Regions from separate parts of the Acetobacterium sp. KB-1 genome, predicted to be linked through region 2. Evidence: riboswitches for the same ligand, from Rfam matches in the RefSeq annotation. Region 2 holds a riboswitch; each other region holds the start of a gene.

Region 1 (10,496 bases), 1.4 Mb from region 2:
GGAGCGAAGATTTCGGCAATTTCCAAAAACTGGACGGAACTCGATGTTACCGATACAACAGTATTAAATAATAATACAATCACCGTGGGTGCTGACACACAGGAGTTAATCGTTACGGTCGACGCAACTTCCGATGGAGTTTCCTTTAGCAATGCTTACTATTTCGAATTTCCCCTGGTTAAAGAAACTGTTTCAGACGATACTAAACAGCGGGCAAAAACGTTACTGGATAAATCCATAAAGAATTTTGAAGCAAGTCAAGGAGATCAACTGACCAATACTTATTGGGATGTTTTTGCATATGCGGCAGCCAATGGCGATCTGAACAGGAAATATGCCTATAATGTCGAAACCCACAACTCCACATCAGCAACCAGTTATGGTGCGATTATTTTGGAGCTGGTACTCAGCGGCGAAAACCCGTATAATTACCATGGTATTAACTATGTCGAAAAGCTCTTAGGAGAGCAAGGGGAAGGCGGCAGTTTTGGTCCGTGGGGGAGCAATATCTGGGCCTTGATGGCCCTTGATGCTGCCGGGGCTCAATACAACAAACAGGATATACTCATAAATAAAGTAGCTTCGGAGGCGGCCAGTAGCAGTTTTGATCTGGATATGCGGGGGTGGGCCTTGATTGCATTGGCCAGCCATAACGATGTCCCGGGAGTCGAAGCTAAAATCGTTTCAGCAGTTCGTGATATTAAGAATTACCAGGAAACTGAAGGGGACTATAATGGTGCTTTCCAAAATCCACAGTATACGAACTATAATATTTTAACTCATTCTTGTGTGGTATCTGGTTTGGCGGCCTCGGGATTAGATATTAACGGAGCGCTATGGGCAAATGGCGATAAGAGTGCCCTAACTTATCTAGAGAGAGATGAGTTTGTCGGTCTTAATAGCACTCAATATATTATTGCGTTAGGTGACGTTTATAACGGCAGCAGTGTCTGGCAGCGGGCCGCTTTGACACGAGAAGAGGTCGATCAACTGGTTGCACAGGCGGAGACAGCACTTGCTTCTGCAGATGATGGATTAAAAAAGGACAATCTAAAAGAAAAATTAACGGCCACAAAAACAGCCGCCCAAAGTGTTGGCGAAAATATTGTAACTGGTTTAGGTGAATCCTACTATGCCTTAAAAAATGCTCTTGCATTAGTTGACTCAACCATCAAACCAGATGTAACTATTGGCAGTGATCAGGTTCAGGCAGATTATGTCATTGGTTTAATAAGTGCGTTGCCGACAGGTGCAACTTCAGATGCAAAAAAGCCGACCAGGTTGGCCTATTATGCCCTTAACGATACCCAGAAAAAACTTGTCACAAACCGCAGCTTAATTCTGGATGATAGTGACATTGCCGGGGAAGTAACGATTTTGATTAATGCCTTACCTTCACTGGAATCGATCACCATTGATCATAAAACGGCGGTTATGGGAGTAAGAAGTGCCTATGATCTCTTGACGGAAAGTCAAAAGCTGCTTATCAGTGCGACAACACTTCAAAAATTGACTGATAGTGAAGCGAAAATTAAAGCATTGGAAGGGGCAGGAGAAATTAGTGCCGATCAGAAGGCTGCTAATGCAGTGATTGAAAAGATTAACGCATTGGGTAGCATTTTAAGCTATAGTCAAAAAGCAACTGTTGATGCGGCCAGAGCAGCTTATACATCACTTACCACTTATCAGAGAAATTTAGTTACGAACCTCAGCCAGCTGGAAGCAGCAGAAGCAAAAATCATTGCCCTAACACCGGAATGCACGATTACTGTAACCATTGAGCGCTTCACTATCGGGCAGGGCTTCTATATTGAACCTCAAACCCTAACTATTAAGCAGGGCGATACTGCCTGGGATGCCGTTGAGAAGTTGTTAGGTGCCGAGAATATGGTTATCGGTAATGATCCCGGATATCTTGCAGCAATTAAAGGTGCGGATTCTGGTGCTGTCTCCATACCGAAGTATATAATCGATGAGTTAAATGCCGGCGATACCAATGCAGCTAAATCGCATGGGAAAACGCAATCAGGCAACACCCTTGGTGAAAAAGATTATAGCGATTATTCTGGCTGGATGTATTTTGTCAATAATAGTTCCCCAAGTGTTGGGATGAAAGGTAGCACCTTAAAAAATGGAGATGTACTTCGTTTGGCCTTTACCTATTGGGGAACCGGGGCGGATGTAACGGGAAAAGGTACTGACGGAAATAATGTTACTTACGAAATGAGCTTTACTCCTGAAAATCGAGATTCCCTTCTTAAAGCATTGGCCAAGGTCAATGGCAATACCGCCTACCTAAGTGACGCGGCCATCAGTGAAGCTTATGAAGCAGCCATGACTATTGTACAGGATATGACTGCAAAAATAAAACCGATTAACGACGCAACCACCGCCCTGAACAAAGCCATTGCCGACTATAAACCAGGAGATCCGGCAAATGATGCTAAGCTGGCCAAGGTTGTTACTGATCAGATCGCTGCACTACCGGCAGTGGCCAAGTTGACCTTAACTGATAAAGCCGCTGTCACCGCCGCTCGGACCGCCTATGATGCGTTGACAACGGCCCAGAAAGCACTGGTGACCAACCTTGGCACCCTGACAGCCGCTGAAGCCAAGATCACCGAGCTTCAGACCGCCGCCGATAAGGTTGCTGCCAAGGCTGTTAGTGATCAGATTGCCGCTTTGCCAGCAGTGGATAAGCTGGCACTGACCGACAAAGATGCGGTTGCTGCCGCCCGGGCTGTCTATGACGCGTTAAGCGAAGCCCAGAAAAAGCTGGTCACGAATCTTAGTACATTGACGGCCGTCGAAACACAAATGGCCAAGCTGCTGGCTGGCGAAGCCACCGAAGCCGACAAGGCCGCGGCTAAAGCTGTCAGCGGACAGATTAGTGGATTGCCATCTGGCGACAAACTGGCCCTGGGCAGCAAGGCTGATGTGGTGGCAGCTCGCACTGCCTATAACAAACTGACCGACATTCAAAAAGCGTTGGTCTCCAACCTGGATGCGTTAGCTGTGGCTGAAGCTCGGATTGCCGAGCTGGAAGCGGCAACGCCACCGGCAAAAGATGAAGCCACCGGTATTGAAGTGGTTGGTCTCCCTGAAGGCGTTGGCCTGAAGGTTGAACCCGAAAGCGGCGACGCCGACAAGACCGACGAAGCGGAAAAGGCAGCTACAGAAGCCGGCATCAAAGATGCCAAGGTCGTCAGCCTCTACAGCATCAAGCCAGATATGAGTGACGAAGCGTTGGCTGAATTTAATAACAATCCCGACAGCTTTGTCACCCTGACGATGCCGTTAGGCGATGACCAGCAGGGTTATGACAGCTATAAGATTTATCATAAGAAAACCGACGGCACCGTGGAATGGATTACCCCAATCCTGTCCGCCGATGGAAAATCACTGCTCTTTAAAGTCAATGCCTTCTCCGAGTTTGGCGTCGTGGCAACAAAGGCTGTTGAGATCCCCACCGTTGATTTCAGTTACCGCACCCATGTTCAGAATGTGGGCTGGCAGGACTGGAAGAATAACGGTGCCATGAGTGGAACCCAGGGACAATCTCTGCGGTTGGAAGGGATCGAAATTAAGCGAGCCGATACCGCTGACGTCGACATGGGCATTCGCTACGAAACCCATATCGAAAATATCGGCTGGGAAGACAGCTGGAAAGCCGATGGCATCATGAGCGGTACCGAAGGGAAAGCCCTGCGACTGGAAGCGATCCGGATTGAACTAACCGGAGCCGCTGCCGAAAACTACGATGTTTATTATCAGGTGCATGCTCAAAATACCGGCTGGATGGCCTTTGCCAAAAACGGTGAAGACGCCGGAACAGCAGGATTTGGCTACCGCCTGGAAGGTATTCACGTGATTGTGGTACCCAAAGGACAAGCCGCACCGACACCAGAAGAAGGAAGCATTGAGACCGCGTTTCTGGTTAAAAACTGAGTAATAAACGAATCAGTTAAGGCAGTAAACAAACACAGACCCCTACGGGATGGAGGCTTAGCCTTCATCCCAAAATATAAATAGGAGTTCTTTTTTTGTATAAAAAAAAGAAAATGGGAGGCTTCAATGGCGACCAGAAAAACAATTGTAAAACCGGTCCGTTCGGTAGTACTTAAATAAAAAAAGAGCAGCGTGTTGGCTGCTCTTTTATGCTATCATTTTATTGAGCTTGCTTTTTTCTCAGTAAAAACACTTCTTTTTCATTTAGCAATTCTTTGTGTAAAATGAAATTAAGCGTCTCTTTGGTGTCGGTGAAATATTGCTCGGTATCAGTTTTGAATTCGGTTAAAACAGCAACCTGATCGGCGACAGCATCTAACTTAGTTTTGACACTAGTTAAATCAGATTCCAAGGTATCAAAGCGACCCTCCATGGTATCAAACTTTTTTAGCACAATGGTTTGAAACTCTTCGTTAGTCATAAATTCCCCTTTCAACGATCGGATATGTCGAGTCTCTTCGTTAGTCATAAATTCCCCTTTCAACGATCGGATATGTCGAGTCTCTTCGTTAGTCATAAATTCCCCTTTCAACGATCGGATATGTCGAGTTCATCTTGCAGATCATTTTAATTTATATTATTATACCTTAGTTTGTCAAAAATTAAAATAGTTATTTGAGGATTATAAACTCAAAACGACACCAATTATTTTCGAGTGATGATATTTTAAAATGAAGCAATTGTTAATAAAAAATATTGCAATTTCATACAGCAGATGATAAGCTTTATATAATAAGATGCAAAGCTGTTTGTTATACAATCAGTGGTGTAAAATTTAATCATGTCATAAAGAATGCCGGGAATGGTGTTAGTCAATCACATTATTCCATTAGGCTTAAGCAGGCAAGGCCTTTTTGTTTGCTTCAGGGGAATCCGGGTGAAAATCCCGAACAGATGCGCTACCGTAATTGCCAAAAGCATAAGCCGGGAACCTATTCTTTAGCAACAGCAATCGACCTTCGCAATTAAGGCGGTTGAGCAACAAAAAGTTCTACAGCAACTACTGGAACTTCGATCACAGGTCATTTTTTGACTTGGATGGAAGTTCTTTTTTTGTTGATTTTTCGCTTATATCATTAAGATAAAAATCAGTTATTGTAATTAGTACAGTTTGGAACAAGGAGGGATAGAGAGGGAACAAAGCTTGAGTCAACGGTTTGATAATCATTTAAAAAGAAGGAGAAAAAGCGAAATGAAAATGTTTAAGAAATCAAATGGGGTTTTGGCTATTCTATTGGTTTTAGGGATGTTCACACCCTTGTCGGTTATGGCAGCGGTTAACGAGGTGGAAAGCGGCAATGCCGGTGGTTCGGTTGTTATTGATATGGAGCGGTCAACGATTGGCCAGGGATTTTTCATCGAACCGGTTAAGATCAACTTTACAGAAGGTGAAACCGTCTTTGATCTGGTTTCACGATTGGCTGGGCCTGACAACATTATCGGGAGTAAGGTTTACATCAATGGTATTAAAGGAACTGATGCCGGAGTAGAATCGGTGGTGATCCCCAATTATATTGTCGAAAAGCTTGGCGGTGGTGATACCGCAACAGCCAAAGCCTTTGGAAATGCTGGCACGGATAATGCATTAGGGACCACCTCTTACAGTCAACAGGGAGGATGGATGTATTTAGTCAATAACCTCAGTCCGGATGTCGGTATGGGCGATTATGTGGTTAAAGACGGCGATGTTGTCCGGATTGCTTTTAGTTACTGGGGCTATGGAGCTGATCTGACTGGTTATGAATGGGGCTCACCGGAACCGAAGGTGATAATCGGTAATAAGGATGCCCTTTTAAAAGCAGTTGCTATCGTTAACACCGAGATGAAAGAAATTTATTTAAGTAATGATATCATAAAAACGGCCTATGACAATGCCATTGCAGTATCGACAAACATGGTTGCATCACAAAACGAAATAAATGTCGCAACCGCAGAACTTAACAATGCCGTTGCCGCCTTTAGTGTTAACGCTAGTTATCGGACTCATGTACAAAATGAGGGATGGCAAACGCTAAGGAAAAACGGGGAGGTAAGCGGAACGATTGGCGAATCACTGCGGCTGGAAGGGATTGAGATAAACCTGGAAGAAAATGCCGAGTATGACCTTGGTGTGGAATACAAGACCCACATTGAAAATCTGGGCTGGGAAGAGCAATGGAAAAGCAATGGGCAAATGAGTGGCACAGAAAAACAGGGTTTACGTCTGGAAGCCATTGATATTCAATTGACTGGCGCTGATGCCGATCAATTTGATGTTTATTATCAGGTGCATGCCCAGAATGTGGGTTGGATGGGTTATGCTAAAAACGGTGAGAGTGCCGGAACGGCAGGTTTTGGTTACCGACTGGAAGGTATAAAAATACAGGTAGTATCCCATGGTGCACCGGCACCAGTGGCGGCTGAGGGCACTGCGGGTAATGCATTTATAACTAAGTAATGAAAGGTGAAAAAATGAAAAGCTTGTTAAAAGACGTTAAAAGAAAAAGCTGGCTAATGGCCGGTTTGCTGATTTTAGTTTTGGTGTCTGCCCTAGGGTGGATGATGCCGGTCAAAGCCGCCGATAACAAAACAGCCATTGCGGTGAAGGTGGTCTACACCATCGAAAACAAGGTGGTTCCGGCTCAGGGAATCAATGAGAATTATGATGAATTCCTGCTAGCCAGCTACACGACTAAGTTAGTGGCGGCAGATGGTACCAGTGCGAGTCAGGCAATTATTGATAAAAGTCAGGCCAAACTGGTCCCGATGTACCCGGAAAGTACAATCCAAAATCCACTGATGTTTAGTGGGCTGGAATCAAAAGCTTATGATTTTAGTGGCGCTATTCCGGCACTTTTGAATCAGTACCTCATTGAGTATGACGAAGCACTGGCTGGTAACTATCAATTGACCTACTGGTACGAAGAAGAACGAACACCCTTAGCTGGGAAAGATTTTGAAGCCAACATGCCTTCGCTTAGCTATAATGGCAACACAACGGTACCTGATGGCGCTAAACAGGAAGCATTGATCAGTTCGGCTGAAAAATTGATTCAGGATTCACTGGTTTACCGCTTGCCGTCTACGGTATCGGGACAGGATGCGGTATTTGGAACAACAACCCAGGCCTATGGCTCATGGTTGATCTTTACGGCAGCCCGGGCCGATTATACGCCACACAGTGGCTTTTATGCCGAATGTTATGATGCCTTTGTGCAGAAATATCAGAAATCAGACAAAAAAGATGCTCAAGGCAAGCCTTTAAACGAAGGCTTTGATGCCAATGAGGTAGCCAAGGATGCCCTGGCAATCACCGCCATGGGTTATGATGCCAGAAATGTTGGCGGCTATAATCTGATTGAAATGCTGACCAATGGCAAGAACCCATCCGATGGGTATTTTGTTAAACAGGTCAGTGAATTTGCCATTGATTCTTATAATTACTTGCCGGACCGTGACCATGACTATATTCACGAACTGGCAGCTAATGCGTTAGCGGGGTCAGTTTCACACAGCGATCCATTAGTTGATATGTATATCATGGAGTTTCAACCGATTGCACCATTTTATGATCCCAATGCCAAGGTTGGCGATGAGTTTTACGATGTAAAACAGGCAATGGAAACGGTGCTTATTCCTTATTTCACCAGGATTCAAGGTTACACGGGTCTCTTTTACAGTGGTATTGAATATAATAATGCCTGGTCCAATGCCCAAAGTTTTATCATGTTAGGAACCGGAAATGTTGATATTTTTCAAGCAGAGTTTATAAAGAATGGTTACACCATGTTGGATCAGTTGACTGACATAAATAAATCCTTCTCTGCCGATGAAGGTCAGATCGCCAGGGGTTATGAAGCCATTGTGCGAGCTTATCGGAATCAGAATAAGCTTTTTGACTGTACCGATGTCAGCAATTCTACCGTTAAGGTGAATGACGCCATTTGGTCCCTGCCAGAGGCCTCTGCAATCACGGCAGCCAACAAGGCAGCAGCTCAGCAAGGCTTGGATGCGGTGGATGCAGTACTTGGTTCGCTCGATTTAACGGCGAGTCAGAAAAGCAACATTGATATGACAAAGTATAATGCGGTTAAAGCGAAGGTTGAAGCAACGGAAGATCCCACCGACCCCGTTGAACCAACGGTTCCGACCGTCAATTGTTTGTATCGAACCCATATTCAAAATGATGGTTGGGAAAAAGAGTTTAAAGCCAATGGAAAGATGAGTGGTACCGCTGGCCGTTCGCTTCGCTTAGAAGGCATTGAGGTAAAACTACAAGGTGATGCAGACCTGGGTATTGAGTACAAAACCCATATTGAAAACATCGGCTGGGAAGACGCATGGAAAGCCAATGGCGACATGAGTGGTACCAAAGGACAGGGATTACGCCTGGAAGCCATTGACATAAAACTAACCGGAGCCGATGCCGATAAATTTGACGTGTACTACCGTGTTCATGCGCAAAATTCTGGCTGGTTAAACTGGGCTAAAAATGGTGATAGTGCCGGAACCGCCGGTTTTGGTTACCGACTGGAGGGCATCAAAATTGTGGTGGTGCCAAAAGGTGAAACACCTCCGGCGGTAGAAACAGGAACCAATGACTTAGCCTTTATCAACAACAACTGATGTTAAGGTAAACTGGGTTATAATGCCAGCATAAATCAAGGAGGTGAGCATTAGATGATTCTGATGAATATTTCAAATTACTCCGGCGATCTGGAAAAATTTGAAGGCGACTGGAAGAATGTGCAGAGTTTTTTAGAAAAACACCAACTGGATGGTGTGGAGTTGATTTGTTATGAAGAAGATTATCTGGATACGCTACCACGACAGATATTAAAAGGACTTCACTTGAAATATTTTCCCACCTGGCTGGAATTTTATCAAAATGATATGGCAAAGGTGTCGGAGATGTTTGGTGGGATGAAGGGGGTTCGTCAATATTATGGCGGTACCCATCCTGACATTCTGGTGGAGGCCTTTCGGCAGGAATATCAGCGAGCCCGGGAATTTGAGGTGGAGTATATGGTCTATCACGTTTCCCACGTAACCACGGAGCATTCATTTACCGGGGCTTTTGATTACACCGATGATGAGGTACTGGATGCAACTGTGGATCTGGTCAACCGGGCTTTTGATACCAATAGTGATGTACTGCTGCTGTTCGAAAATCTATGGTGGCCGGGGTTAACCCTCTTAGATAGGGACAAAGCCCAGCGGTTTCTGGATCAGATCAACTATGAAAATAAAGGCATCATGCTGGATCTCAGTCATTTGATGATCACAAACCCCAAGCTAAAAACAGCTCAAGAAGGTGCCGAATACATATTGGATTGCATTGAGAAGCTGGGTAGCTTAAAAGACTGGATCAAGGGCGTACATGTGAATCTGTCATTACCAGGAGACTATCTGTTATCAGATCATCGTACACAGTATCAAGAAATCCTGGCAACTGAAGATCAGTTTGAACGCTATCTTAAAACGGTGGGACATATTAAAAAAATTGACTGGCATGTGCCTTTTGATCATCCACTGGTTAAAAATATTATTGAGTCGGTGACGCCTGAATATATCGTGTATGAGTTGTTGGCCAAAGATTATGAAAGTCTGGATGCCTACATGGCGATTCAAAATCAGGCTATGGGATGTATTTGACCAGAGCAGAATAATTACTGAAAAGAGAATAATAAATAGTTTTTTGTTAAATGGTACTAATTAATGGCAATAAAAACTAAAAAACGGTTGCAATTTCAGATTCCTGGTGTTAATATTTAATTGATCTATTAAATGCGGTTAATTACTGACTGGAATTTAATTGGAGTTTCGTTATTCAAAATACGAAGTAAAAAGATTTTGAATAAGATTATTTTGACAACTTAATAATTGTTATAAAGAATGCCGGGAATGGTGAGTTTGATCTCAGTCAATTCTATTAGGCTTGATAAGGTGATCAGATTTATCGATCAAATTATCTTAGGGGAATCCAGGTGAAAGTCCTGAACAGATGCGCTACCGTAATTGCCTTTGGGCATGAGTCGGGAACCTATTCTTTATTAACCGGTATAATCCTTCGCACTTGAGGATACATGCCAAACAAAGTTCTACAGCATATTCTGGAGCTTCTGTCGTCAGTCATTTTTTGATTGAGACGGGAGCTCTTTTTTTGTAATTGTTTGGAAAATGTAAAAAAATTTTGATTAATGAAGTGAGGGAGAAGATGAAGAAGTTAATGAAGAAGATGTTGATGCTGGGATTAATGATGACCGTCCTGCTTTTTTCAGGACCGGTGCAAGCCGAAGAGAATGTGCCGGTTCAGGAAGAGGCACAGACCGGAACCATCAGTATTTCGGTGGAAAAATTTTCCTTGGGCGAAGGTTATTATGTCGAACCGGTGCAAATCCCTATTTATACTGGGGATACCGGAATAACAGTGTTAAACCGTTTTTTAGGAAGCGATAAAATTGTATGGAAAAGTAATTATCTGGTTGGCATTTACGGTGCTCAGACTG
Region 2 (10,496 bases):
GCAGCAATGACTGGCGTTCGGCCTGTTCCAGGGAAATACCCTGGCTAACCAGTTCAGCTACCTCTTCTTTTACATGCTTGCGGATATAGTTCATCTCATCGGGCTCATCCAGTGCAGCGACCAGATTCACTGCATCTTCCACCCGTTCGATCAGATTGGGAAAGGCATCCCGGAAAAGCCCGGTGATCCGTAGTGTCACATCGATTCTGGGTCGTCCCAACTCTTCCAGTGGGATCGCTTCAACCCCAATCACCCGGTCAGTGTTCCCCAACCAGACGGGTCGGGTACCCAACAGATAAAAGGTTTCGGAAATATCATCCCCATAGGTCCGCATCGATTCAGTGGCATAGACCAGCATCGAGACGCTCTCCGGATATTTACCTTCATCCTTCTGATATCGCTCCATCAGCTGATCTCCCAATACCTGGCCGATTTCCCAGGAAGGTCGGGATGGCATCGCACCAGGATCGACAGAATAGAAATTTCTACCCGTGGGCAGAATTCCAGCATTTCCTCGAGTCGGTGCCCCGGAGGGTCCCGGCGGGATAAACTTCCCATGGATTCCATTGATAAAGTGATCCAGCTCGTCGGTAATCCGCATCACCCGTGGCAACACAAAGCGACAGACATAATCCAGAGTTTCCTGCAATCGTCTGGTGGGGTTTTTATCACTACACTCAAACAGTTTGATAATTTGTGCAACAGCCTCGGGTTCATAATTTTGCTTTTCCAATTCCAGAAAAATATCACGACCAATTTCATCGGCCTCTGCTAATAGAATCCCATAGGATTTTCCATCACTGGTCGCTTTATCCGGTTCAGCCAGTAAGGCTTCATGATCCAGACCCAGTAAATCACAGACCCCATCCCGCAGCGAGGGGATGGTGCCATTACGGTTTCTGACCAGCATTTTCAGCATGTTCCTGAATTTATCACCTTTCGGAACCATCCCAAAAATGTGAAAGCCGTCATAAATATCACAGGCCTGAACGTTGGTAACCCAGGAGTGAAATTCATGGATACAGCCATCAATATCCGTTTCCATTTGTTGGGCGGTAATGCCAATATCGTCATGCAGATTCATCCTGATGGCCAATTCCTTGATTTCCTGCTGAATAATTGGCAGCTTTTTAGGATCTGCACTCTGAATATGATAGTACTGTTTCATCAACTCATCCATCTCAGCGAGTTCATCGTAAACTCCGGCTTCAAACATTGATGGCACCATATAATCCAAAAGGGTGGCGTAGGTTCGTCGCTTGGCCTGGGTGCCTTCACCGGGAGCATTAATAATATAAGAATAGAGATGGGGAATGGTACCAATGCAGATATCGCTATAACAATTTTTGGACAGCCCCACTTCTTTGCCGGGCAACCATTCGATGGTGCCATGGGTACCGACATGAATAATTACATCGGCTTCAAAAATTTTTTCAACCCAATTGTAAACCCCAATGTACTGATGGGGACAGGGGATATCGGTGCTGTGGTACATTTCTTCAGCCTTATCTTCAAAGGCTCGGGGGGGCTGCAGTCCGATAAAAACATTACCATTGAGAATCCCGGGAACGAGCAACTGATTCTCCACCGCCATAAAATCGCCTACCGGTTCGTCCCAATATTTGACCAGATTTTCCTGGATTCGGGGAATAAACTGATCAAACCACTTTTGATACTGTTCTTTCTTAACTGTGTCAATACTTTTTTTAAGCATCGCTTCCGGCGAAGACCAGCGACCGTCATTCGTCAATCCACTGGTAATACGGTCAATAATTTCTTTCCCATCCTCAAAATGATAGGCGGTAAAGATTCCACTCTCCTCCAGCGCATTCATCATCTCATAAACCGAAACTGGCGTATCCAGTCCGGCGGCGCCGCCGATGTTATCATTTCGGGGCGGATTATTATGAAGGATGATGGCCACCTTCTTTTTGGCATTATCTTTATGCCGTAATCTGGCCCAATTATGCGCTAGCGTAACAATCCGGTTAACCCGTTCAGCAATCGGTTTGGAAACCCGTTTCGAACCAAGGGGAGTGTCTTCATTTTCGGTGGTGGCAAAAGGATAGGCAATCACCTGACCGTCAAACTCTGGCTGAAACACACAAAAGCTAAGTGAAAGGGGGTCCAGACCCCGCACCGATTCATCCCACTCCGCCAATGATTGCAGGGTGGTCATGGATTGCAAAACCGGTACTTTGAATAATTCGAAAATGCTGGTATCTTTGAGCTTTGAGCCATCCCCCGGATCGGAAAGAATCGTCAGACTAAACGCTGTGGTATTGATGATGGCATCGACAATCACCTGACCATCCTGAATCATACAGCGTTCCAGCACATTGCGGATACCTTCACAGCCCAGATCCAGATCCGGCAGCATATCGGAATAAATACATAGGGGATTGACACCCTGATTTCTAATCTCACGAATCAGGGCATCGATATGAGCCAGATTATCCTTCTGAACCAGCAATACGTTGATGATAATACCAATAGTAAATTGACCATTGCTGCGAAGCTCAGTTAAATAAGCGGTCTCATCGGAGCTATCGCGATCTGGATCATAGATCCCACTCCATTTTGGCAGCACCGGTGGATCAAGGGGATATTCTCCACCGGCAAACTGATTGCCGATCCACTTGATCAGGTTTTTAAAATTTTTTACGCTGGTCGACTTGAAATATTTATAAATCGTCTTGAAGTCCTCCGGCATAATGCTGCAATCCGGAAAAACCTCACCGACCTCTTCTTCTATAGTAGTGTTAATAAAAAAAGGTTTCTGCTTTTTAAACTGATTAAAATAAGCATAAAAAGGTTTGAAAAAGGATAATGAACCATGAATGTTCATAAAAATGAAATCAGCTTTTTCTGTTACCTCAACACATTGGGCATAGACTTCACTATTTTCTAGCTCCGTTGTATTAAACAACGCCACCCTAAACTTACCGGGATAGTGTTTATCTAAATTGACCAGAGCCTCCCTGAAAGTCAGGAAAGGCTCCATACTGGTCATAATAATGACTAAATTTAACATTTTTTCACCTTATTTGGCGACGGCAGGCATTTGTCTGAAATGACTGAATTCCGCATCCGGATAGAGGTCAGAGTGGAAAATGGCCGCCAGCTCCAGATATTTTTCATCAATGGTATGATAAGTCGACCAAAAACTATCGGTAATCTGCCATACGTTGCCACTGCTGTAAATCGGAAGATCCGCCGCTACCGGCACCTGATCGGTGATCGATTTAATATCCGGCCCATATTTTGGCATCCCGGAGTTAATATAATAATCAGCCTTTGAAACCCGGCTGTAGAACTCTTCCGGGGTTATAACGATAACCCCATCTTTGCCAACCCCAATGTCATCAAAAAGGTATTCACCGCCAGCATCACGAACCATTTGCGCCGCTTTTGATCCGGCATTCTGAACATAAATTTTCCCAGAAGAGACAATGGCCCAGGCAACCTTTGGTTTTTCTTCATTTTCTACCTTGGCTTTCATTTCGTCAATACGAACCATCGCTTCATCATAGTATTCAGCGGCTTCTTTTTCCAGATTATAAAAAGCAGAGTAGTATTTAAGCCATTCCATGGTGCCCCGATAATCGGTTTCGGTACTTGATGAATCATAGAGATAAGGAATGTTATTCTGGGATAGCATCTCCATCAGCTTCTGCTGTTCACTACCCATGCCAGTTATAGTAAAAACAATCTTCGGCTTCAGGGATTGGATCACCTCATAATCATAACTGCTGCTGGTGGCAGAATTAGAGCCAATATCTTTGATTTTACCTTCTAGCATGCGATTTTTCATCGCATCGAAATCCCACTCTTCGGCTTTTAAACGCACCCCAACAATGCTGTCAAACAGCGTTTCGTCATCAAAGGCTCGTAAAAAGCCAACCTGGGTGGTACTGGTATAAACTGACTGATCAATCGGAATGGTAATCGATGGTAGATCCTTGTATTCCTCTGGAGCTTCCTGACCTTTTTGCAGCAGTAACATTTGTTTTCCTTCACCATCGGTGACTATCTTATTATTATTATCAAGATATTCGATGTTAAAATTTTTGGCATACTGCAATTTGATGGTATTGCCATCCTCGCTTTTATAGCTCTTGTCAGCAGACTGACACCCTGTTAATCCTACTAACCCTGATACTACCATTACCGCAGTGACCGCAATCACCGCTAACTGTTTAAACTGTCTTTTCATTACTCTTCTTTTCTCCTTCTGAGTTTGTTTTTATTTCATTTGCCATGACCATTTCTGAAAGGGTCGTCACAAAAGAATTTACCATTTTTTGAATCACCGCTTCAGCGGACTCATGTTGTTTTGTTGATAAGTCAAGATTAATTGATTGATCTTTGGCAATCTGCTTAAGAATTATTACCCCGCCATTGATAGCTTCCGATCCAGACAACAACCCCCAGCCCAGCTGATCCATCAGATGAACATAGAGGGAAGTCATGGTTACCAGCTCATCCTCCTGATCCAACCGATGGAGACGATCGATCCATTTGGGAAAATCGCGTTGACCTTTATGACTGAGTTCATTGAATTTTTTAAAAAAGGTTCCCTCGGTAACGCCATAGCGTTTCATTCGCGCAAATAACCGATGCTGGGTAACCGGGTTTAAGGCCATATGCTGATTGAGGGATTCTTTGACAGTATCCCGCACCAACCGACCAATCAGTTCTCCCAGCTTGCCATGCTTTCCAGCATAGGTCAGTCGGTTAGTCGACTCGCTATCGCAAATAATCATCAGGTTATCCGTTCCTGATCCGGTGGCGATACCGGTTGAGTAAAGGCTGCTGGCCATCAATTCCTGACAAGCGGCTGTTTTGGCCTCGGTTGCTGTCACCATGGCTCGGGCCATACAGCCTTGTGTCATATTGCCACTGACAAAGACCATACTATTAATGGTTCCCGGTCTTAAATTAATATACTCGCCGTTTTTTTCATAGCTGGTAGCTTTCTCACCAATCCGCCCGCCATTGACTTCCAGACTAGCGGTGGTAATAGCCGTCACGGTCAGGATGTCATAGGTTTCGCTTTTAATGGCCGCACTTTCCATGGACACAATCGTAGCCATCCGTGCTACCGTGTCCGGAGCCAACCCCAACTCCTCCCGGATAAAGGACTGCATTTTTTCCTGCTGACCGGGTTCCATGTGTTCGCACAACCGACCCGGCCCGGGGTTGACATCCTGATTAAATATCGCCGTTAGATTTTCCTGATAACCACCATGCTCCATGGCGGTACTGATAACCTTTCGTGGTCCCGAAAAAGGCACCACCAGACACCGATGATAGCGATGAATAGGATCTCCGGTAGCTGTTACCCCCAACATCATCTCAGCACCCACTTCCTGTTTGTGGCGGGATGATCTGCAAAATCTCGGCCGGATTTTTACAGCATTTTATTTTTTCGGCCCAATCACCAAACCGTCCTTTTAATTCGCTTTGATCAGTTAAGCTAAAAACTACTTTTCCCATTTTGATGGCATCAATGATTAAATCCAGATTATGCTCATTCGTTTTTCCCACCGGAAAGCCGGTGTCAATAACATAGTGCATTTTTGCCATTTTAGCTGCTGCATCTTCGTAATGTTTTTCGGTAATCCGACTAAACGAGTCTTCTTCAACAACATCGCAATTGAGGGCCTTTGCCACATGCAAGTCAATGTCATTGCTATGCAGTACCCCGCAGCACATGCCAAAACCAGCTCGGGATACGGCCCGATAAACGCCGGTTCCAGTGCCATTTCCGCCGGTAATAAACACTTCCGGTAATACCGGTGAACAAAATTCGAGGCACCCTAACAACTCATTATAATTAGCCCCTTCAATTGAGTAAAGACTCTGAATTGTACCAGTTTTGATAATCTCTTCTGGCGTTCCCTGAGCTTTAACCTTACCCTTTTCAATCAGTAAAATCTTCTGACAGCCTTTAATAGCAATATCAATGTCATGGAGGGATAGCACCACGGTGATGCCTTTTTCCAGACAGAGTTTTCTTAAAATACTGATGACTTCCACCTTGTGCCGAACATCCAGATGACTGGTAGGTTCATCCAGAACAATCAGCTCGGGTTCCTGAACCAACGCCCGGGCAATCATGACCTTTTGTTTTTCACCATCGCTAAGTTCGAAATAATAGCGGTTTTTCAGATATCCAGCATCAACCAGATCAAGCGCCTCATTAACAATCTTTTCGTCTTCTGCTGATAGTCTTCCCATAAAATTGGTATGGGGATATCGACCCATTGAAGCAATTTCAAAAACAGTCAACAGTCCCAACGAGACCTGTTCAGTCAGCACGATCGCCATTTTTTTAGCCAGTTCTGCTTTTTTGATGGTCGCTATATCCCTTCCATTAATTTCAACTCGCCCATTTACCGGTGGTTGCAATCCCGTTAAGGTCCGCAAAATCGTAGATTTTCCAGACCCATTGGGACCCAACAAACAGATCAGTTCTCCTTTTTGGGCACAAATATCCACTTGTTCAACAACTACCTTTTTATCATAACCAACATTCAGATTTTCAGTGAAGATTACTGGTTTCATAGCTCATTTCCTTTCGTTTTATGGACGAGTAAGTAAACAACAATCGGCGCACCGATTAAGGCCGTAATAACCCCCAAGGGCAGTTCAATGGGGGAAAGAATCATCCGTGCAATAAGATCACAAACCCCGGTCATCAAGGCCCCAGCGAAAATGACCCCCGGTATCAGAATGCGATTATCTGACGTCCCTAGAGTGATTCGCACCATATGGGGAACGGCCAGGCCGACAAAGGAAATTGGCCCGGCAAAGGCGGTGATCGTTGCCGTCAAGACACTGGCAATCAGAATCACAATCACCCGGAATTTTTTCATGCTGAGCCCCATGGAAATCGCATAATTCTCACCAAAGAGCATGGCATTTAATGGTTTACTCAAAACAAAAGCCAGAATAATCATCGGTAAACCGATGCCATATAAAAACTGGACCTGTGGCCAGGAGAATCCCGAAAAACTGCCCATCGACCACATCACAAAGCCATGCAGCTGTTCTTTGTCGGCAAAAGCGGTCAGGATACTGGTAAAGGCATTGCAAATAAACCCGGCCATCATCCCGATGATTAAAAGGGTTGTGATGTTCTTTACTTTTTGAGCGGCAAAAACCACCACCACCATCACCAGCATGGCACCCAGAAAAGCACCGGCAAACAAACCCATCGGGGGCAGGGACTTCAATCCGAATGAGAATCCACCTAATAGTACCAGCCCCACGAACAAGGTTGCCCCGGATGAGACCCCTAAAATATAAGGCTCGACGATTGGATTTTTAAAAAATATCTGCAGCAACAAACCGGAAAGTGCCAGACAGGCTCCCCCCATGATCGTAGCCAGGGTTCTGGGTAGGCGAATATTCATAATAATCGGGCCATAGGTATCATCTGCCACTGCTTTTCCCGACAAAATAGATAGAATATCCGGAATACTGATATTGATGGACCCCACACTGATGCTGTATAGCGAAATCACCACAATGGCCCCAAGAATCAAGACCAGGATGCTGATTTGTCGTGCTTTTCTGTTTTTTATACTTTCCATTACCACCTCTGATTCATAATTTTCGTTGCTTTTTTCTTCATTATGAAACCTCCATTTATATTTCTAAATTAATACTATCGATGCTAACCAATATTTTCGCAATTTCCCCTGCTAGCTCGCAATATTAATTGCTCTGACAGTTTTGCTTTGTCCTTTAATCAGAAATGTTGATCTGACTATTTTGTAATTTTCCCAAGTATAAAAAAAGGCTCATTATCTCAAATTGAGACAATGAGCCCGTAAAACGGTACGCAAATAAAACCTTTTTTCTGTCTCTCGCAGAGTTTTGCATAAACAGGCAGGTCTTCTGGCTCAAGCGTCAACATACCCTCCTACCTTCCCATATTTCTACAGTGGCATTCCTGGAGGAACTCTTCTTTTACAGCGGCGGGACCGCGGAGGATTTTCACCTCTCTTCCCTTTTAATCGGCCTGCAATACAATGGATTGCAACCGACACCTGTTTTTAATTATTCAATTTTTAAACTTAGTCCTTTTAAACCCGTCTTATTTCTTAGCTTTTTTTGAGTCTGTTTTTTTTGGCTCGTCTTCTTTTTTCTTTCGCTCCACAAATCGCCCCATTAAGAAGGCAATAATCCCGACCCCGATTCCGGTTTGAAGACAGAAAAACAAACTTTCCACTTCACCGGGTATTTCACCGTTTATCGCCGTTTCAAAAATTGGGGTAAACCAGGGTTCATACTCTGTTCCGGTAATCTCAGACACAACCCCACTGCCCGCATCATCAGAGCCCCCAAACTCGGCATCCTGCAAGATAAACAGGGGGACCAGAGCAATGATTACTGCCAACACTAAAAGACCAATGACTGTTTTTTTTGTCGCTGTCATTATTTTACACCTCCGGTAAGATATCCCAGATCATTAAGTTCTGGTTGTGCATAGGTTTCCAGCCCGATTATAATAACCACGGTTAAAATTCCTTCGATGATAGCCAAGGGAACCTGAGTCGGTGCAAAGACGGCTAAAAATTTAACCATCGAAGCGGCAACGCCACCACTTTCGGAAGGATAGGCCATCGCCAACTGGAATGCGGTAACACAATAGGTAAACAAATCGCCAATTGCCGCTGCCAGAAAAACACCGACATGCTTATTAATTTTTATTTTTTTACAAAGTATAAAAATTCCGAAGGTTACAAAGGGGCCGGCAATCGCCATTGAAAAGGTATTCGCGCCCAGAGTCGTCAGCCCACCATGTGCCAGCAAAATAGCTTGAAACAATAGGACAATGACGCCTAAAATACTGACTGCCGCTGGTCCAAACAGAATCGCGCCCAGCCCGGTCCCGGTCATATGAGAACAACTGCCGGTTACGGATGGAATTTTTAAAGATGATAACACAAAAACATAGGCTCCAGCCATAGCCAGTAAGGTGATGGTTTTAGGATTTTCTTTGAGTGTTTTTTTTATCGACATGTAACCCTTAATTAAAAATGGAATACAGATCACGCCCCAGGCCACACTAAAACCGACTGGCAGGTAACCTTCCATAATGTGCATCGCACTGGCCACCGGGGTAAACCCAAATACCAGGGCGATCGCAGCCGCAGCCGCAATAAATCGCTTCTCTCTTGTTGTTAAACTTGTGTTCATAGTTCCTCCTCTAGTTTTTATCTATATATTATAAGGGTTTGCGAAAATTCTTGAGCGCTCAATTTTGAACTCTCACAAAGCCAACTTAACTTAAAATCGATTGCGCAATTACTGCTATCGTAACCATCTACCTAAATGACTCTTTACCGAATATTTTTTTGTAATAAAACTTTAAGCGCCTGGGGAGTGGTTGGATAGTTGCTTTCGTCCTTTATCATTTTGTTTTCAACCAGCATCTCATAAACATCGAGCATGGCTGGCCGTTTCAGATTTGCCTGCTCCAGGATTCTCGCGTTTTTAAAAATCTCCAATGGCGTTCCATCAGCAATAATTTTTCCCTGATCAAAAACTATCGCCCGCTCTGCCCAACGATAGGCAAAATCCACATCGTGCGTGGAGATCAGCATCGTTTTGCCTTCTTCTCCGAGCTTTAGTAGCACCTCTTCTAACATCTGGGCATTGAGGGGATCCAGGGCCGCGGTTGGTTCATCAAAGATAATGACCTCTGATTTCATCGCGATAATATCAGCAATCGTCACCCGCTTTTTTTCGCCGCCACTTAAATAATGAGGCGGACGATCTTTAAAATCGAGGATGTTCATGTAGGTTAGGGCCTCATCGACCCGGCTGATTACCTCTTCTCGAGGCAGTTTTAAATTCATCGGGCCAAAACCAACCTCGGCCATGACGGTGGAGGCAATGATCTGATTGTCGGCGTCCTGAAAAACAATCCCGATATTCTTGCGCAAATCTTTTATATTCTTTTTATTAATAATTGTGCCCTGATAGCTGATTTCGCCGTGATCGGCTTTAAGTACCCCATTGGCATTAAGAAAAAAGGTCGACTTACCAGACCCGTTCGATCCGATCACCGCAATCTTTTCGCCCTTAAAAATATTCACACTGACCCCATCCAGCGCCGGGTTTCCGTTTCCATAACTGTAATAAAGCTCGCTGACCTTTAGTATTGGTTCACTCATAATTAATGCCATCAATCCTTTCTAGTGCGTAAAAATCCCAAGCAGAATCAGAAAAATCATGAAGGCAGCCCCAATTATCAGGTGACTCACCTGAAGCTTCTTTTCTTCTTCCAGAAAAACCAAATCGCCGTCATAGCCTCTGGCTTCCATGGCGGTATAATAAGCATTGGCCTTTTTAAGTGAAACCACCAGCATATTGCTGGCGACACTGCCAAAGGTATAGCAGGCAGTCTTAAAATCACTATAGCCCTGGCGGGAATCGGCAGAATTTCGTATGTTATTAAAAACATCCAGCATAATAAA
Region 3 (10,496 bases), 450 kb from region 2:
GAGGCCCTTTGCGATGGGGAACAATCCATTACCCCGGAACAATTCCATAAAATCATGATTACAGTTAAAAAATACGCCGAATTTGAGAATAAGGTGATCTAATGAAAAACCGAGAAGATTCCATCGTTGGCTTTATCGGCCTGGGTCTGATGGGCGGTGCACTGGCCATGGGACTCAGGAAACAAGGCCCCAAAGAAATTTGGGCTTATGATTTAAGCCCGGCAGTGATTAAAACCGCCCGGACCCGGGGCGTGATCGATGAAGGCGTCTGGGATTCGGCGGGGCTTCAAAAAATGTTGCCCCGGTGTGATCTGGTCTTTATCTGTCTGACACCAATGGATACGCTGGCTTTTTTAGCGCTCTATATGGAAGATTTTAAACCGGGGGCGATTGTTACCGACATTATTGGAGTAAAAGAAGTGGTCTTTAAAAACCTGGGCAATCTGTTACGCAAAGACATTGACTATATTCCGGGACACCCCATGGCGGGAAGTGAAAAAGAGGGATTCGGCGGGGCTGATGATCGCATTTTTAAGAATCGTAATTATATTCTCACCCCCTTACCGACCAATCAACCAGAGAACATTGAGTTGATCAGGGATATCGTAACCGATTTGGGATTTAACCACATTGTTGAGACCACCACCGAAATACACGATCAAAAAATAGCCTTTACTTCCCAGCTTTGTCATGTGATTGCAGCGGCCCTGGTTGATTGTGAGGATGATCTCTCCATCACTGATTTTGAGGGCGGAAGCTTTGGTGATCTGACCCGGATTGCCATGATTAATGCCCCCATGTGGACGGAGCTGTTTATGTGCAACCGCAAAAACTTGTTGGACCAGATCAAGAAATTTGAAACCAGTCTGGAAGCAATGAAAGAAATGATAAAGCAAGATGAAAAGGAAGAATTGATCGCACGGCTTAAATCAGTTCGCAAGAAACGCGTTGCCATGGGGGAAATCCGGGCGGCTAAAAACTTAAAAAATCTGTGAGTTTGCTTAAGAGATGCGGCGTGAAAACAGTTACATCAGCCTGAAAATGATTACGCTATTGACTTAATCTCATATGAGAGTATACTCTAGTTAAAGAAACATATTATAACAAAACTTTTGCTGGGAACAAAATGTTGATAGTAAAAGTCAAAAAAATAATTGGAGTTAAAAAATCATGAAATTATGTAATCTGCCAGCTATTGGTATGAGAAACATAAAAACGGTGTTAGCAGTCTTTATCTGTGTGGTAGTATTTGCAATTATGGGACCGGAGTTCAATCCGCTCGTTGCTGCAATTGCGGCCGTGATTACGATGGGACCGAGCATTGAAAATTCGATTGAAACGGGCTGGAATCGGATATTGGGAACCCTCTTTGGAGGTGTAGCGGGAATGTTGGGTATTTTTATTGCTCGTTTAATCCCATATCAATACGCCTATGTTTTCATCATTCCGTTAGGAATTATGGGACTGATTTATCTGTGTAATACAATTAACAAGTCGGGTGCTATCGTTATTACCTGTGTGGTTTTTCTCATTTTAATGACCACCTATCCTCAGGATACGGGTACCTATATGCTGGCCCTTTTAAGACTTCTGGAAACGGTATTTGGTATCGTTGTGGCGTTTTTAATCAATCGCTTTATTAAATTGCCGGAATGTGATAAAAACCCGGATGAAAGCCAAACAGAGGCGGAAAAAGAGTTGGTCACGGTCGAAGAAAAACCGGACAGCGGTTATAAAAAATTTAAAGTGTCAAACCTGTTGTATATGATATTCAAACCCTAGATTTTACGTTTATTCTGGATTTTTGTGACGTCTAGATTAACTAAAATATAATTACCCCTCCCCTTAAAAAAGAGACCACCCTTAATACCAGGTGGTCTTTTTTTATTTGCAAATATTTTGTTATCTGAAATAACCAATAATGGTCAGCTTATCCTTAAAGATGGCAGCCAGTCCGGATAGGGCTGAGGGCTTGATGCTGGCAATTACGGTGGTTGCCGGGCCGGAAGAATCCACTACATTCAGATCATTAGGTAATTGTTCAAATTGGAGCTGGTAAATATTGGCAAGCGTGTTGGCTTCGTATAAAATCCCTTTGGAACCGCAGGGAACGATCTCATTTACGGCAGGGTTCTTAACTAAGGTCTTGAGATCCTGATAATTGGCGATTTCCGGATCGCCATCGAGAATAAGGGCACTGACATATTTGGGTTTACCGATGCAGATCACCACATCTGCAGATACTGAGGGAGTGATTCGCAACCGATTGGCCATTCCGAGTACAAAAATGCCAAAACCGGTCATGCTGGTTTTGAAATTTTCTTCGGTCGAACCATTAATGGGCAGATCTCCGATACCGGCTCGTTCCAATTCTTCCCGAATACCTTTAATCAGAGCTTCGCCGGTGGGGTGCATTTCTCCGACGATGGTGTTGGAAAGACCGATGATCTGGGCGCCACAGGCCAGCAGTTCAAAAAGACATACCCGGGCAGCAAAAACAGAAATGTACTTGGTGGCAACACACAGTTCATCCCCGGGCTTTTCCCCGACGCCACCGCTACTGTCGCAGGCAGTGACCAGGAGGGAATCAGGAAGCTCAATGACGGATAGGTCACGATATTGATAAGTTTTCATACGGTCCTCCATTCGGGGGTTTTTATAATAACGTAAGTGCCATGTATTTTGTGAGTTACTTCGTCATTTAAGAATCAGGTTCTAGCGGAGCTTAAGTTTATGCCTGAGCCGAAGTTGCCGAAGATACCTGATTTTTAACCGATAGGGGTAATGCTTTAAAGACAAGGGCCGCAATCAGGGCATTGATTCCACCCACCAGAGCCAGGGGAAACATCATTGCAATTACTCCGGGCCAGGTTAACATGGGGATTAAAAGCGGCGAACAGAGTAAAAGTAGGATCGGGCCGTTGCAGATAGCGGCAACGATAACGTTGACGATCAGGGCGACGATTTCATTTGCGGCCTTTTTAACAAAAACATAAGTATACCAGGTGGCCACCATGATCAGCCCCATCCCCAGACCAATAGCAAGGTGAACGGGTAGGGTCATTGGGAATCCTGAGGTAAGCGCGGTTAAAAGATGACCGATAATAGCAATAATTGCGCCAGCCAGAGGTCCCATCAACAGGGTGCCCAAAAAGGCCGGCAGTGAATCGAAGGCAATCGTGCCAAAAACTTTTAACTGGGCTCCTACAAAAGAGAGGGCAATTAAAAGCGCCATAAAAACGAGTTGTCGCGTGTTGATTTTCATGTGATACTCCTTAATTTTATTATAAAGCATTTCTATGGCGATGAAAAGAAAATTTGGATAGGTCGATTTAATTAAATAAAAAAGTTCACATCTAATTTAGATGTGAACTTTACCGTCGTCCAAATGGAATCATTTCTGGCAGGTCTCCTGAGTCAGCTTCATCGCAGTTTGTCCCTTCCCGTGAGGTGGTCATGACTTGTGCTCGACTTTACAGTGGTGGGTCCCTACAGGATTTTAACCTGTTTCCCTATTCTCCTTTTTCAAGGCACCAAAAAAGCTTTATTTACTTGAGCAAATAATAGCACATCAGAGATCAATTTGTCAAATTGAAATTGTAAATAATTAAGGGAAAGAAAAAGTAAAGTAATCGTTAAAAGATGATCGCGTCGAGGGTAAATTCTAGCTTAAATCAACCGCGAAAAAAAAGCGGCGATAAAAAAATCGCGGCCAAATATTGCTGCTATAATTCATTGTATTGAATCCTTGGAGTATGGTACAATGCTTTACAAAATGACTAATACTAAGAGGTATAAAAATTGATTCTAATGATCGACAACTATGATTCTTTCACCTATAATTTGGTTCAGTATCTGGAAAAACTGAATGCAACGGTGATTGTAAAGAGAAACGATAAGATTACCCTGGACGAGATTGCCGCGATGGCACCGTCGATGATTGTCTTATCACCGGGGCCATGCACCCCCAACGAATCCGGAATCTGTCTGGATGTGGTGCACCGTTTTAAGGGTGAAATCCCGATCCTGGGTATTTGTCTGGGCCACCAGATCATCGGTCAGGCCTTTGGCTGTAAGATTAAAAAAGCTCTGGAACCGGTTCATGGCAAAGTCCATGCCATCTCCCATGACAATGCCGGCGTGTTTGATGGTCTTAATAATCCCCTGAAGGTGACGCGCTACCATTCTTTGGTGGTTGAAAATCAGGAAATACCGGATTTTTTTGAGATCACCGCCCGAACTGATCAAAATGAGATCATGGGTATGCGACATAAAGACTACCACATCGAAGGGGTTCAGTTTCATCCTGAAGCGATTCTTACCGAAATGGGGATGGAATTATTGGATAACTTTTATCAATCGACAAAAGAAAATGGTGTGCGATGTTAATACAAGAAATAAAAACCGACTTAAGCAGTTTTGAGTGCTATCTTCTATTCAAAGATGAGCCCTATAGTTTCTTTTTAGACAGCGGCAGAGACCCGGACAGTCTGGGACGCTATTCATTTATCGGTGGGAACCCGTTTCTGGTCTTTAAAAGCAAAGCGGACGCCATTACCGTTAAAACCAAAACAGCGACGAAAACGCTTACGGGAGATCCTTTTGATGAACTGCAAAAGCTCTTAAAAAAGTATAAAATGGATTATCCATCCCCGTTTCCTTTTTTAGGTGGGGCAGTGGGTTATTTTGGCTATGATCTCTGTCATCATCTGGAAGTATTTCCCCGCAGTGCCGTGGATGATGTGGGGATCCCCGATTGTTATATGGGTTTTTATGATGGCATTGTGATTATTGATCATAAAGAAGGTAAGACCTATGTGGCCGCCCTGGGAATCGAAGAAAATGAAGCGGATATCATCAGCCGGTTAGCCGCAAAATTTGTCGGCGATCCCAAAATTGCCATTCGTACAGACTTTAAAATTAATGAGAATGTTGAATTTCGGGGTAATTTCACCAAGCCGGAGTATATGAAGGCACTGGATGCAGTTCACGAATACATTTTAGCGGGAGATATTTACCAGACAAATCTGACTCAGCGCTTTAACGCTGATTTACAGCTTAGCCCACTGGAATTATACAGCGAACTCAGAAAAATTAACCCGGCTCCCTTTGCCAGTTACATTGATTTTGGAGAAGGACAGATTGTTTCCAGTTCCCCGGAGCGTTTTATTCTGGTTCAGGGTCGAAACATTGAAACCCGACCGATTAAAGGGACGATGCCCCGGGGCAAAACCGCTGCGGAAGATGCCGCTAATCGGGAGACTCTGGTTAACAGCGAAAAGGATAAAGCCGAACTGCTAATGATTGTCGATCTGGAGCGCAATGATCTGGGAAAAATTGCTAAAACCGGCACCGTTAAGGTTCCGGAATTGTTTAAGTTAGAAACTTATCAGACCGTTTTTCACCTGGTCTCAACCGTTACGGCCGAATTAAAGGACAACCTCGATGCCATCGATTGTGTCAAAGCCACTTTCCCCGGCGGTTCGATTACCGGGGCACCGAAGATCCGGGCGATGGAGATTATTGATGAACTGGAGCCCACCCAGCGAAACATTTATACCGGTTCGATCGGCTATATTGGTTTCAACGGGGATCTCGATCTTAATATTGTCATTCGGACGATTGTCTGCAAGGATGGGAAAGGTTATTTTCAGGTCGGCGGTGGAATCGTCTGGGATTCCGACAACCAGTCCGAATATCAGGAAACCTTCGACAAGGGCAGAGCTCTGATGGATGCACTGAAACGCTATTAATTAAACAGTTTAGGAGGAACCCAATGGACTACGCCAGTTATAACGGAGAAATTTCAAAAGAACCCCAGATTTCTCTGGATCAGGGCTTTCTTTATGGCTATGGGGTGTTTGAAACCATCAATGTAGCCCATGGAAAACCGTTTTTTTTCGCGGATCATATGGAGCGCTTTAAACAAAGTGCCCTGGTGATGGGCCTTAACTTAACCAGTCATCCCGATCAGATTAAGGCGGACTGTCTGAAGATCATAAAAAAAAATGAGATGAATCGGGGTGGGCTGCGGGTCACCCTCAGTAAGGGCTTAAAAGCGGACAACCTGCTAATCACCGCCCGGGAGAATCATTATGACCGCCAGATGTTTGCCCGGGGAGTAAAAATCTGTACCAATGATGCGGTCCGCAATGAAACAGCCCGGCTGGTCACGATCAAGTCCAACAACTATCTGGAAAATCTGCTGATTTTAAATGAGGCCAAGGCCCGCGGTTTTTCCGAATCGATTTTTTATAACACCCGTGGTTATCTGGCCGAAGGCTGTATGACCAATCTCTTTTTGATTAAAAACAAAACCGTCTGTACCCCGGCAAGGGATTGCGGGCTGCTGGCCGGAATTATCAGAAACCGGGTAATCCAGTTGCTAAAAGCCAACCTCATCCCGATAGAAGAGGGTAATTATACCCGTGAGCAGTTGATCGATGCCGACGAGGTGTTTATCACCAACTCACTAATGGAAATCATGCCGGTGAATCAGGTCGATGAAGTGAACTATCGGATTGGGCCCGAAACCCTGAGCTATCGGATCGATGCACTATTTCAGCAAACCTGGGGATCAGGGTTTTAATAAGACGAGTTATTAAGAAACGAAAAGTTAAACGCTCAGCCCTGCAACGGAAGTAAAAATCCGTGGCAGGGCTTTTTGTGAACAACAATAAGCTTAATAATTTGAAACAGGCTTTGTCAGTAAACGGGTAACTGTGTTAGAATACACTTAATTAATAAAAGAACGAGGAGATAAAATGAACACACAATTAGATCGAGAAAAAGCATTGGCGTTGTTGAAGGAATATAATGAAAGTGAATCTCTGGTTAATCACGGTTTGGCGGTGTCTGGAGTGATGGAGCATTTTGCCAAACTGGAAGGGGAAGATCCTGATTATTGGGGAATTGTCGGGCTGCTTCACGATCTGGATTATGAAAAATATCCGGATCAGCATTGTGTCAAGGTGGTCGAAATTCTGGAAGCCAACGATTATGAGAAAGCTTTTATCAACAGCGTGGTCAGCCATGGGTTTGGAATCTGTGCGGATGTGGAGCCGACTCATCAGATGGAGAAAATTCTCTATGCCACCGATGAACTGGCCGGACTGATCACCGCCTGTGCTTATATGCGGCCCTCCAAAAGTGTCAACGATCTGGAACTAAAATCAGTCAAAAAGAAATTCAAAACGGCCAGTTTTGCCGCCGGGGTCAATCGGGAGGTCGTCGCCAAAGGTGCGGAGATGGCCGGATATTCGCTGGATGACTTGATGCGGGAAACGATTTTGGGAATGCGGGCCGTTGCCGACGACATCGGCCTGGGAAGTAATGAAGCTTAGTCTTCCGGTTCCGGTAGAAAAGGTCTTTAAAGGGCTGGAAAGCTGTGGATTCTGTGGATATCTGGTGGGCGGCTGTGTCCGGGATTATCTGCTTGATACCCCACCGACGGACTTTGATATGACCACTGACGCCACCCCGGATGAAATTATCTCTTGCTTTACCGGCCATCGGGTTTTAAAAACAGGCATTCGCCACGGTACTGTGACGATTATCCTTGATGGGATGGCCATCGAAATAACAACCCATCGGACCGAAGGCGATTATTCCGACAGCCGTCATCCGGATGCGGTGAAGTTCACCAGAAATTTAGTAGATGACCTGGCCAGGCGGGATTTTACCATCAATGCGATGGCCTATCATCCCCAAAAAGGTCTGATTGATCGCTATGGCGGAGCAGCGGACATCAAAAATAAAATCATCCGCGGAGTTGGTGATCCTCACAAAAGAATGGCCGAGGACGCCTTGCGCATGCTTCGAGGCCTGCGTTTTGCCGCGGTTTTGGGCTTTGATCTGGATGAGGAGACCCGTACCGCCATCCGGCAGAATTGTGGACAACTTGCCAATATTTCAGCAGAGCGGATTGCCACTGAGCTGAATAAACTGATCTGTGGCAAAAACGCCAAAACGATCATCCTGGAAGAAACGACGGTGTTGGGGGTAGTGATCCCCGAGCTGCTGCCAGCCAAAAATTTTGATCAACAGAATCCGCACCACTGCTATGATGTGCTGACCCATACGGCGGTGGCAATGCAAACGCTGGCGCCGGTACCGCGGCTGCGGTGGGCGATGTTGTTTCACGACCTGGGGAAACCGCAGACCTTTACCCGGGACGCTGCCGGAGTGGGCCATTTTAAAGGCCACAGTAAGTGCTCTGAAGCGATCGCCCGGGAGCGCTTAACAGCCTTGCGGATGAGTAATGTAACCATTGATCAGGTCTGTGCGTTAGTGAAATACCACGGCACCATCATTGAAGAAGATAAAAAAAGTGTCAAGCGTTGGCTAAACCGTCTCTCAGAGCCATTGTTTCGGGATCTGATTGCGATTAAGCGGGGGGATAACCTGGCTAAGGCGTCAAAGCACCATGACCGGTTGGAGTCACTAAAAAGACTGGAAGCGCTGCTTGATCAGGTGATTGCCGAAAAGGCCTGTTTTTCGCTAAAAGATCTGGCTGTCAACGGTCATGATCTAATGGGCCTGGGAATCAAAAACGGTGAGGAAATCGGCCGGATTCTCAACCTGCTGCTGGCTGGCGTCATCGATGAAGTCTATGAAAACGAAAAAGATAGTTTAATAAAAAAAGCAAAGGAGATGCGAACATGTTAATTGACAGCCATGCCCATATCGACGACCAAAAATTTAATGAGGACCGGGAAGCGGTACTAAAAAACGCCCAGGCCGCCGGGGTTGAGCTTATTGTCAATCCCGGGGCCGACGAGGCTTCAAGTTTCCGGGCCGTAGCAATGAGTGAAAAATACCCGATGGTTTATGCTACGGTGGGGATTCACCCTCATGATGCCAAGGATTACATTACCTCAAAACACGATGCGCTGCTAAAAGAATGGGCAAAAAAGGAAAAGGTCGTGGCGATCGGTGAAATCGGTCTGGATTACCACTATGACTATTCCCCCCGGGATATCCAGCAGGAGGTGTTTATCCGCCAGTTGGTGATTGCCAAAGAAGTGAAGCTGCCAATTGTGATCCATAACCGGGAATCGATGGAAGACATGGTCAGGATTTTAAAGGAGTACTTTGCGCCAGCGTATGGCGGGATTATGCATAGCTATAGCGGTTCGGTGGAAATGGCTAAAATCTTTCTCGACATGGGTTTTTATTTGTCGATCTCCGGGCCGCTAACCTTTAGCAATGCCCGAAAACTGCCGGAAGTGGTTGCGATGATGCCCTTAGAGCGATTACTCATTGAAACGGATAGTCCGTATCTGACGCCCACACCTCATCGCGGCAAACGAAACGAGCCGGCCTATGTGCATTTCGTGGCCGCCGAAATTGCCCGAATCCGGGGGATCACAGTAGAAGAGGTGGGAGAGATCACCACCCAGAATGCCAAAAGAGTGTTCGGTATTGAAAAACATATAAAGTAAAAATAATAAAATGCAAATCCTTTATTCATTTTCCTTGACAATCGTAATGAATTCAGATAAAATGTTTAGCGTACCTTCGGGACAGAAAATGAATAAAGGGGTATAGCCAAGCGGTAAGGCAATGGACTCTGACTCCATCATTCGCAGGTTCAAATCCTGCTACCTCTGCCAAAAGAAATTTAGCCTGCTCTTTAAGATCACTTAAAAAGCAGGTTTTGTTATATCTGTTAATATTGAGATGTCAATTAGCAACAAGTGAAAAAACAGGAGAAAACCATGAGGGATCAAAAAATCAGTGTTTTTGATATTTACGAATATTTGCCCCATACCAATTGTAAAAACTGCGGTGAAAATAACTGCATGGCCTTTGCCGAAAAATTATTGCAAGGGAAAAAAAACTTGGGTGGGTGCTCAGCAATAAGAGAAGCGATCTATGAAAAAAACCGTAAAGCGATTCAGACATTAATGGAGATAAATAGGGACTAAAGAGCAGATAGACAATGATCCATTGTTTGCCTGCTCTTATCTTTTTTAGTATAATGTAAATAGGGTGTTTTAAAAAACACGTAAACGAAGTAAACTGATTAAAAGGCACCTGTTGCACGCCATAAATTGGCAAAGTATGAATCAGGTCAGTAATGGAGTCAGCAATGGAGTCAGCAATGGAGAAAAAATGGAATCGACTATAACCCGAGTTTTTATCGCGGATGTTCGCATCTTGAACGATCCCCGTCGATTAGCAGTAGTGATCAAAGCGGTTTCAAAGCAGCGGCGAGAAAAGGCCGAACGGCTTAAAACACCAGATGCCAAAGCGCTTGCGGTGGGAGCTGAAATGCTGCTAAAAAAAGCGGTGGAGCAGGTCTATGGCATTTACGAACCGCTTGAGATAAAAGTCGGAGCAGATGGCAAACCACTGCTCACGGATTATCCGGAGATCTTTTTTAACCTGTCCCATTCCGGCCATTATGTGGTCTGCGGTCTGGGAGCCCGGCCAGTAGGGGTGGACATACAAAAAATGGGGCACCCGAATTTAAAACTGGCGCGACGTTTTTT

The links. A riboswitch is a leader RNA that binds a small molecule or an ion and turns the genes downstream of it on or off. The one in region 2 is predicted to bind cobalamin.
Region 1: another riboswitch for cobalamin. It lies ahead of DOZ58_RS09715 (DUF4430 domain-containing protein); the one in region 2 lies ahead of DOZ58_RS16095 (iron ABC transporter permease).
Region 3: another riboswitch for cobalamin. It lies ahead of DOZ58_RS14080 (ECF transporter S component); the one in region 2 lies ahead of DOZ58_RS16095 (iron ABC transporter permease).

What each region holds. Positions count from the first base shown of each region.
Region 1 covers NZ_CP030040.1:2,080,026-2,090,521, reverse strand. Annotated here, with positions in the region: gene DOZ58_RS18920 (DUF4430 domain-containing protein) at 1-3,948, shown strand, start outside; gene DOZ58_RS09720 (hypothetical protein) at 4,169-4,477, opposite strand; cobalamin riboswitch at 4,831-4,963, shown strand; gene DOZ58_RS09715 (DUF4430 domain-containing protein) at 5,201-6,445, shown strand; gene DOZ58_RS09710 (hypothetical protein) at 6,460-8,613, shown strand; gene DOZ58_RS09705 (TIM barrel protein) at 8,668-9,642, shown strand; gene DOZ58_RS09700 (DUF4430 domain-containing protein) at 10,205-10,496, shown strand, end outside.
Region 2 covers NZ_CP030040.1:3,491,817-3,502,312, reverse strand. Annotated here, with positions in the region: gene cobN (cobaltochelatase subunit CobN) at 1-3,034, opposite strand, end outside; gene DOZ58_RS16110 (ABC transporter substrate-binding protein) at 3,044-4,216, opposite strand; gene DOZ58_RS16105 (adenosylcobinamide amidohydrolase) at 4,200-5,357, opposite strand; gene DOZ58_RS16100 (ABC transporter ATP-binding protein) at 5,359-6,570, opposite strand; gene DOZ58_RS16095 (iron ABC transporter permease) at 6,567-7,601, opposite strand; cobalamin riboswitch at 7,881-8,079, opposite strand; gene DOZ58_RS16090 (energy-coupling factor ABC transporter substrate-binding protein) at 8,108-8,449, opposite strand; gene DOZ58_RS16085 (energy-coupling factor ABC transporter permease) at 8,449-9,213, opposite strand; gene DOZ58_RS16080 (energy-coupling factor ABC transporter ATP-binding protein) at 9,357-10,193, opposite strand; gene cbiQ (cobalt ECF transporter T component CbiQ) at 10,215-10,496, opposite strand, start outside.
Region 3 covers NZ_CP030040.1:3,043,286-3,053,781, forward strand. Annotated here, with positions in the region: gene aroF (3-deoxy-7-phosphoheptulonate synthase) at 1-102, shown strand, start outside; gene DOZ58_RS14065 (prephenate dehydrogenase) at 102-995, shown strand; gene DOZ58_RS14070 (aromatic acid exporter family protein) at 1,171-1,782, shown strand; gene DOZ58_RS14075 (alpha-ribazole-5-phosphate synthase) at 1,903-2,634, opposite strand; gene DOZ58_RS14080 (ECF transporter S component) at 2,732-3,265, opposite strand; cobalamin riboswitch at 3,385-3,553, opposite strand; gene DOZ58_RS14085 (aminodeoxychorismate/anthranilate synthase component II) at 3,802-4,389, shown strand; gene pabB (aminodeoxychorismate synthase component I) at 4,383-5,753, shown strand; gene DOZ58_RS14095 (aminotransferase class IV) at 5,777-6,589, shown strand; gene DOZ58_RS14100 (HDIG domain-containing metalloprotein) at 6,765-7,343, shown strand; gene DOZ58_RS14105 (CCA tRNA nucleotidyltransferase) at 7,306-8,667, shown strand; gene DOZ58_RS14110 (TatD family hydrolase) at 8,661-9,443, shown strand; tRNA gene DOZ58_RS14115 (tRNA-Gln) at 9,540-9,614, shown strand; gene DOZ58_RS14120 ((Fe-S)-binding protein) at 9,720-9,929, shown strand; gene DOZ58_RS14125 (4'-phosphopantetheinyl transferase superfamily protein) at 10,117-10,496, shown strand, end outside.